2 regions of the Shewanella sp. 10N.286.52.E4 genome follow, and region 2 is predicted to be linked to the other one. Evidence: predicted binding sites of a transcription regulator. Region 2 holds the regulator's gene; the other holds the start of a gene.
The links. The regulator FliA, encoded in region 2, starts transcription of late flagellar genes. The targets are predictions, from matches to a motif close to CTAAAGNTNNNNNNNNNNNNGCCGATA.
Positions count from the first base shown of each region.

Region 1: a site for FliA is predicted at 1,382-1,408, ahead of AB4153_RS02650 (VC2046/SO_2500 family protein). Genes of this name have one in related genera too.

Region 1 covers NZ_JBFRJJ010000005.1:61,510-64,926, reverse strand. The annotation lists gene AB4153_RS02660 (EAL domain-containing protein) at 1-191, opposite strand, end outside; gene AB4153_RS02655 (DUF406 family protein) at 424-711, opposite strand; gene AB4153_RS02650 (VC2046/SO_2500 family protein) at 844-1,347, opposite strand; tRNA gene AB4153_RS02645 (tRNA-Tyr) at 1,472-1,556, shown strand; tRNA gene AB4153_RS02640 (tRNA-Tyr) at 1,587-1,671, shown strand; tRNA gene AB4153_RS02635 (tRNA-Tyr) at 1,752-1,836, shown strand; gene AB4153_RS02630 (PLP-dependent cysteine synthase family protein) at 2,059-3,120, shown strand; gene queE (7-carboxy-7-deazaguanine synthase QueE) at 3,243-3,417, opposite strand, start outside.
Region 2 covers NZ_JBFRJJ010000028.1:82,527-85,943, reverse strand. The annotation lists gene flhF (flagellar biosynthesis protein FlhF) at 1-143, shown strand, start outside; gene AB4153_RS16475 (MinD/ParA family protein) at 148-1,029, shown strand; gene AB4153_RS16470 (RNA polymerase sigma factor FliA) at 1,022-1,741, shown strand; gene cheY (chemotaxis response regulator CheY) at 1,785-2,168, shown strand; gene AB4153_RS16460 (protein phosphatase CheZ) at 2,183-2,920, shown strand; gene AB4153_RS16455 (chemotaxis protein CheW) at 2,937-3,417, shown strand, end outside.

The DNA.
Region 1 (3,417 bases), on a different contig from region 2:
GGGGAAAGGCAGGCAACAACTTTTTGCTCAAGTGCTTTATTTCGTAGAGAAATAACAGACACACAAGTGGCATTAAAATGCTTCAACAGCAATTTACAGACTAATTCAGAGGTTCCGGTGAAGTCCCCCTTTTCTTTAGCCACAGAGTTTACAATTAACTCTAATAAGTGTTGCTCAGTTTGCTTCATTATTATTCCCAAAAAGACAGCATAGCAATCGGGTTGACCTCATTCTTAGGAGGTCTTTATCCATTTAAAATCAGGGTAATTATCATACCCATAAGTGTTATACAGAAAAAAACCTGTATATAGGAATAAACAAAAGGTCTATCCCAAAAGTATTAGTGTTACGAAGGTTACACTTACGACATAAAATTGCAAGATGTAACCCTTAAATTTAGATTGTAACCAAGAGTTTTCGCTTTTACAGACTGTTTTCTAACTGAAAAATCATTTTTTCAGCTGTAAATTCAAACTCAATAAACACCGTTATGTGATTGTCGGTTTCATCAAAACGAGTGTTAACAGAGTCAAATCGTGTTTCTGCTTTTTCAATAATCGCCTGAGCATCCGCTAAGGCTGTTTCGCCTTCAACTTGCAAAATCAACTGCGTATCTTGTTCATCGATCACAGTACCGATATCAACAAATGAACCACAATCATTACAGCTATCACTAACTTGAACGTCTTGCTTAGTAATCGTTTTAATCATATTAATCGCCTTTCACTGCTATAAAGCGTCAGCATAACGTAAAAACTGTCATTTATTATCTAGCTAGTTCACACAATTAGCAGAACATAATATTCAACAAATGTGACAACAACAATCATTACAGTTTAAAAATCAAGCAACTGCATAAAGCTGGTTTGCTAAAGTCTCACTTATTTTACGCTGAGTGGCTAATTGATCTAAGAAATGAATTTGATTTATTTCTGTAATTTCTGGAACTGATTGTTGGTGTTTTAATTTAGTAAGCTCATCGCAATTAGCCAAAACGATTTGCATTTCATCCTCATATTGCCCGCGAGTCACTAATGCTTCGGGTTTTAAAGCTTGTTGTAAATGAAATTGCGATACCCCGCCGCGTTGAAAATCAGTGGCGTGATCTATAGCTTGCTGTTGTGATAAATCACATACGAGTTGTTGAGCTTGAGGTAACTGAAAAGTTTTGTATAGTTTTTCATCGACATTGAGTTCTTTATCAAGTTGAAATTGTGACATGTCACGAGCATCAACAGACAACATAGATAAAAGAAGGCCAAATTCACCACGACGATCATGTTCAATCGCATCATTTAAACGATTGCCCAGTTGTAGTTCATTGACTAAAGGAAACTCAATTTGCATATAAAAACATCATTAATTACTGCGATTGTTATTTTATCGACCACTTGAACAAATACTTGAGAGTTATTTTCGATTTTGGCTTTACTTATATTTAATTCGTGACTATTATTCTCGCCGCAATTGAGGAGGGGTTCCCGAGTGGCCAAAGGGATCAGACTGTAAATCTGACGGCTCAGCCTTCGAAGGTTCGAATCCTTCTCCCTCCACCATTTGCACCAATGATAAATATACCGTTTCGTGGAGGGGTTCCCGAGTGGCCAAAGGGATCAGACTGTAAATCTGACGGCTCAGCCTTCGAAGGTTCGAATCCTTCTCCCTCCACCATTTATCGGTATGGTTATTATTAAAAATAAATTGTTGTGGCCAACAATTTTGCATAAAAAGTAAGACAAGTAAGAAAATGTGGAGGGGTTCCCGAGTGGCCAAAGGGATCAGACTGTAAATCTGACGGCTCAGCCTTCGAAGGTTCGAATCCTTCTCCCTCCACCACTTCTTATGCTTTAAAATGAAATCTCATTTTATTCTTTATTTCTTGATTAAGTTTGTCTCGTTTTTAAACTGATATTTTTTGATCTTGCTCACATTAATCAGAACGCCTTCTATTACCTAACTGTAAATTAATGATTTTTACCTTTCATCGGCTAAAACATCCTTTAAGCAAAATATAAATAAGACTATGATATTGATCTCTTTTCTTTTAAAGGTTCCATTATGTCTAAACAATGGGTTAAACAGGCAATCGCCAAAATCGAAGCGGACTTTCAGAGAAGCGCTGACACGCACTTAATCAAATTAGACCTTCCGCAACTTGATGGCATCGATATTTACCTTAAAGATGAAAGCACTCACCCAACTGGCAGTCTCAAACACCGATTAGCTCGTTCATTGTTCTTATATGCCATATCCAACGGTTGGGTAAACGAACACACCAGTATCATTGAGTCATCATCAGGCAGCACTGCCGTATCAGAAGCATATTTTTCACGTTTATTAGGTCTACCTTTTATTGCCGTCATGCCTTCATCGACCGCAAAAACCAAAATTGAGCAAATCGAATTTTATGGCGGCCAATGCCACTTTGTTGATCATAGCAGTAAAATATATGCAGAATCGCAACGTTTAGCAGAGGAATTAAATGGTCACTATATGGATCAATTTACTTATGCTGAACGTGCGACCGATTGGCGTGGTAATAACAACATCGCTGATTCTATATTTAATCAAATGCAAAAAGAGCCCTATCCAATACCTGAATGGATTGTGATGAGTCCAGGCACTGGTGGCACATCCGCTACCATAGGCCGTTATTTGAACTATCAGCAATTATCGACCAAGTTATGTGTTGTTGACCCAGAAAACTCGGTCTTTTACGACTACTATCATCAAGGCGATCAATTAATCACCTGTGAAAATGGCAGTAAAATTGAGGGTATTGGTCGACCAAGAGTTGAGCCTTCATTTATTGCAGGTGTTGTAGATGACATGAAAAAAATCCCAGACGCTGCTTCTCTTGCAACCATGAATTGGCTTGCCAAGTTGATTGGAAGAAAAGTCGGTCCCTCTACAGGAACTAATTTATACGGTGTGCTGGAACTTGCCTGCGCAATGAAACAAGCAGGCCAAACGGGTTCGCTAGTGACGCTTTTATGTGATTCAGGTGAACGTTATCTTGATACTTATTACAATGCACAATGGATTGATAACAATATCGGCTCAACAGCGCAGTATGATGCATTGTTAGAAAAGTTTAATACGTCTGGTTCACTTAAATAGTCTCGCTTACTCAAATAGCGTATTTAATGACTGATTAGTTTGCATAAAAAAACCGCTTAATAGCGGTTTTTTTATAATCAGAATGCTGAGTAACTTAACGTGAAGTTCTCTTGTACAACTTATTAATCAATATCTAAATACTTATGTGTTTGGATTGATAATCGCCAGTTACGTGCAATACAGGTTTTCATCGCAAGTTCAGTCGCTCTTGGCTTTTGACTGATTGGTTGTAAACAAATGGTTTTACCTGTGGTATCTATTGGGTTTAACAATTCATCCAATTCATCGATATGTTTT
Region 2 (3,417 bases):
ATGGTCAACGTGTTCCAGAAGATATGCAAGTTGCTGATACGCTTATGCTCGCAAAACAAGCGTTAGCAGCATTAAACGACACCAAACCTCAAACGTCACATGACACTGCGTGGTCAAATGACATGGCCTATGCATTCGAGTAACAATATGACCAGAGATCAAGCAAGTGGTTTACGTATGATGAATCAACCAAATAACGATAAAGTAAAAGTAATTGCAGTTAGTGGCGGCAAAGGCGGCGTGGGTAAAACCAGTGTGTCTATTAATACCGCTGTTGCGCTCGCTGAAAAAGGTAAACGAGTGTTAGTACTCGATGCCGATTTAGGCTTAGCAAATGTTGATGTGATGCTAGGTATTCGAGCAGAACGCAATTTATCCCATGTACTTTCTGGCGAAGCAGAGTTGGACGATATTATTGTCCGTGGCCCTAAAGGTATTGGCATTGTGCCTGCCACTTCAGGGACTCAAGCCATGGTCGAGCTTACACAAGCTCAGCATGTCGGCTTAATTCGCGCCTTCAGTGAAATGAAAACTCAATTCGATATCTTAATTGTCGATACCGCTGCCGGTATCTCGGATATGGTGCTGAGTTTCTCCCGTGCCTCACAAGATGTGTTGATTGTTGTTTGTGATGAACCGACATCAATAACCGATGCCTACGCCTTAATTAAAATCCTAAGTCGTGAACATGGCGTCTTTCGTTTTAAAATTGTGGCGAATATGGTCAGAAGTTTGCGCGAAGGCATGGAATTATTTGCCAAACTCAGTAAAGTGACGGATAGATTCTTGGATGTCGCTTTAGAATTAGTTGCTACGGTTCCATTTGACGAAAATTTAAGAAAATCAGTTCGTAAACAAAAATTGGTTGTCGAAGCTTTTCCTAAGTCACCTGCAGCGATTGCTTATCATGGTTTAGCGAATAAAATTATGAGCTGGCCTGTTCCTCAACAGCCAGGCGGCCATCTTGAGTTCTTTGTCGAACGATTAGTTCAACGTAAAGATCAACAAGAGGATTCAACGAGTGAATAAAGCCGCTGCGTATACTCAGTTTGATAATAAAACTTCAATTGTTGAACAGTATGCTCCGTTGGTAAAAAGAATTGCTCATCATATGTTGGCAAGGCTGCCAGCATCAGTGCAATTGGATGACTTATTACAAGCAGGGATGATGGGGTTATTGGAAGCATCATCGAAGTTTGATGGCAGTAAAGGGGCTAAATTTGAAACCTTTGCTGGCATCCGAATTCGTGGTTCAATGATTGATGAAATCCGCCGAGGTGATTGGGTTCCTCGTTCTGTACATCGTAACCAACGTCGTGTTGCCCAGGTTATTGATGAATTAGGACAAGAGCTCGGCCGTGATGCAAAAGATATTGAAATTGCTGAAAAATTAGAGATGACTCTTGAAGAGTATCATCATATTCTAAATGATGTTTCAGTGGGGAAGATCATCGGGATTGAAGATCTTGGTGTATCTGAAGATGTGATTGTAACAGCAGAGTCTACTCCTGATGAGAGCTTTGAGTCACTTGCTGAAATGCAATTTAAATCAGCACTATCTGAAGCAATTACAACATTACCCGAAAGAGATGCGTTAGTTTTGTCGCTATATTATGACGAAGCATTAAATTTAAAAGAAATCGGTGCCATTCTTGAGGTCAGCGAGTCGCGTGTTAGCCAGATATTAAGTCAGGCAATGCTGCGTCTTAAAGGCAAACTCAAGCATTGGACACAGGTATAATTATTAATATAGAGCACAGTGTATGAGCTCACCGGAGGAAACCTTGGACAAGAATATGAAGATTCTTATTGTTGATGACTTTTCAACAATGAGACGTATCATCAAGAACTTGTTGCGAGACTTGGGATTCAACAATACCCAAGAAGCAGATGATGGCTCAACCGCCTTACCAATGTTACAAAAAAGCGAATTTGATTTTGTTGTAACTGACTGGAATATGCCAGGCATGCAAGGTATTGACTTGCTTAAGGCGATTCGTGCTGATGATTCACTCAAGCATTTACCCGTGTTAATGGTAACTGCAGAAGCAAAACGCGAACAGATTATTGCTGCAGCGCAAGCGGGTGTGAATGGTTACGTAGTAAAACCGTTTACTGCTGCAACGTTAAAAGAAAAACTCGATAAAATATTTGAACGTTTAGCATAAGCTAAGGATAAGTTATGCAGGCAGCAATATCAGGGCTGATCGACCTTGAACAAGCAAAGCAACTCGTAAAACTGCTCGAAGATGGCCAACAAGAACAAGCTGATGAAGTCATTCGTGACTTATCAGCGCCTCTTCAGCGGGATTTATTTGATGAAGTCGGAAAGTTGACACGTCAACTTCATAGTTCATTAAATGAGTTCCAAATTGATACCCGTTTAGCCGAACTTGCCAATACTGAAATACCTGACGCAAAAGAAAGATTAAACTTTGTTATCGATATGACAGAGCAAGCTGCAAATAAAACTATGGATGCAGTTGAAGAATGTTTACCTTTGGCCGATACAATAATTAATAACATTCAATCGGTCACACCCATGTGGGACAAATTGATGCGTAGAGACATCGCGTTAAGCGAATTTAAATCTCTGTGTCATGAGGTTCAACATATCATGTCTCATAGCGAGCATGACTCAGGTAGATTAAAGGAATTGCTCAATCAAATTTTGATGGCGCAAGATTTCCAAGATCTAACTGGCCAAATGATCCGTCGTGTTATTGATTTAGTCAGAGAAGTTGAGAGCAATTTAGTCTCCATGCTCACTATTTTTGGCGAAAGCGCAGCAGACTCAACACGGGTCGTTGATGACAATAAAATTGAAGCAGAAGGTCCCATCTTGAATGCTGAAACCCGTGAAGACGTGGTAACAGGCCAAGATGAAGTTGATGATCTGCTATCAAGTCTGGGTTTCTAATTAGGAGTCAAATTTAATGTCTTTTGATGTTGATGAAGAGATACTCCAGGACTTTTTGATTGAAGCTGGTGAAATTTTAGAGCTTCTACAAGAGCAACTCGTCGCTCTTGAAAATAATCCTGATGATGCTGATTTACTTAATGCTATTTTTAGAGGTTTCCACACAGTAAAGGGTGGTGCAGGTTTTTTAAGCTTGGGCCCTATGGTCGACGTTTGTCATGAAGCAGAGAATACCTTTGATTTACTGAGAACCGGTAAGCGTCAAGTAAACGCAGAGTTAATGGATATCATTCTCCAAGCTGTTGATGCTATCAATAGTATGTTTGAGCAAACTCAGCAAGGCCAGCCGCAAGATGATGCTGATCCCGCTTTACTTGAAAAGCTTAAGCTTTTGAGTTCTGGTGCGCCTCTTCCTTCTGAAATCTCTGAGACAGTTGTTGAGACTGAACCTGAAGTTGTGGAAGAGTTCATTGAAGCCATTATCGAACAACCTGTTG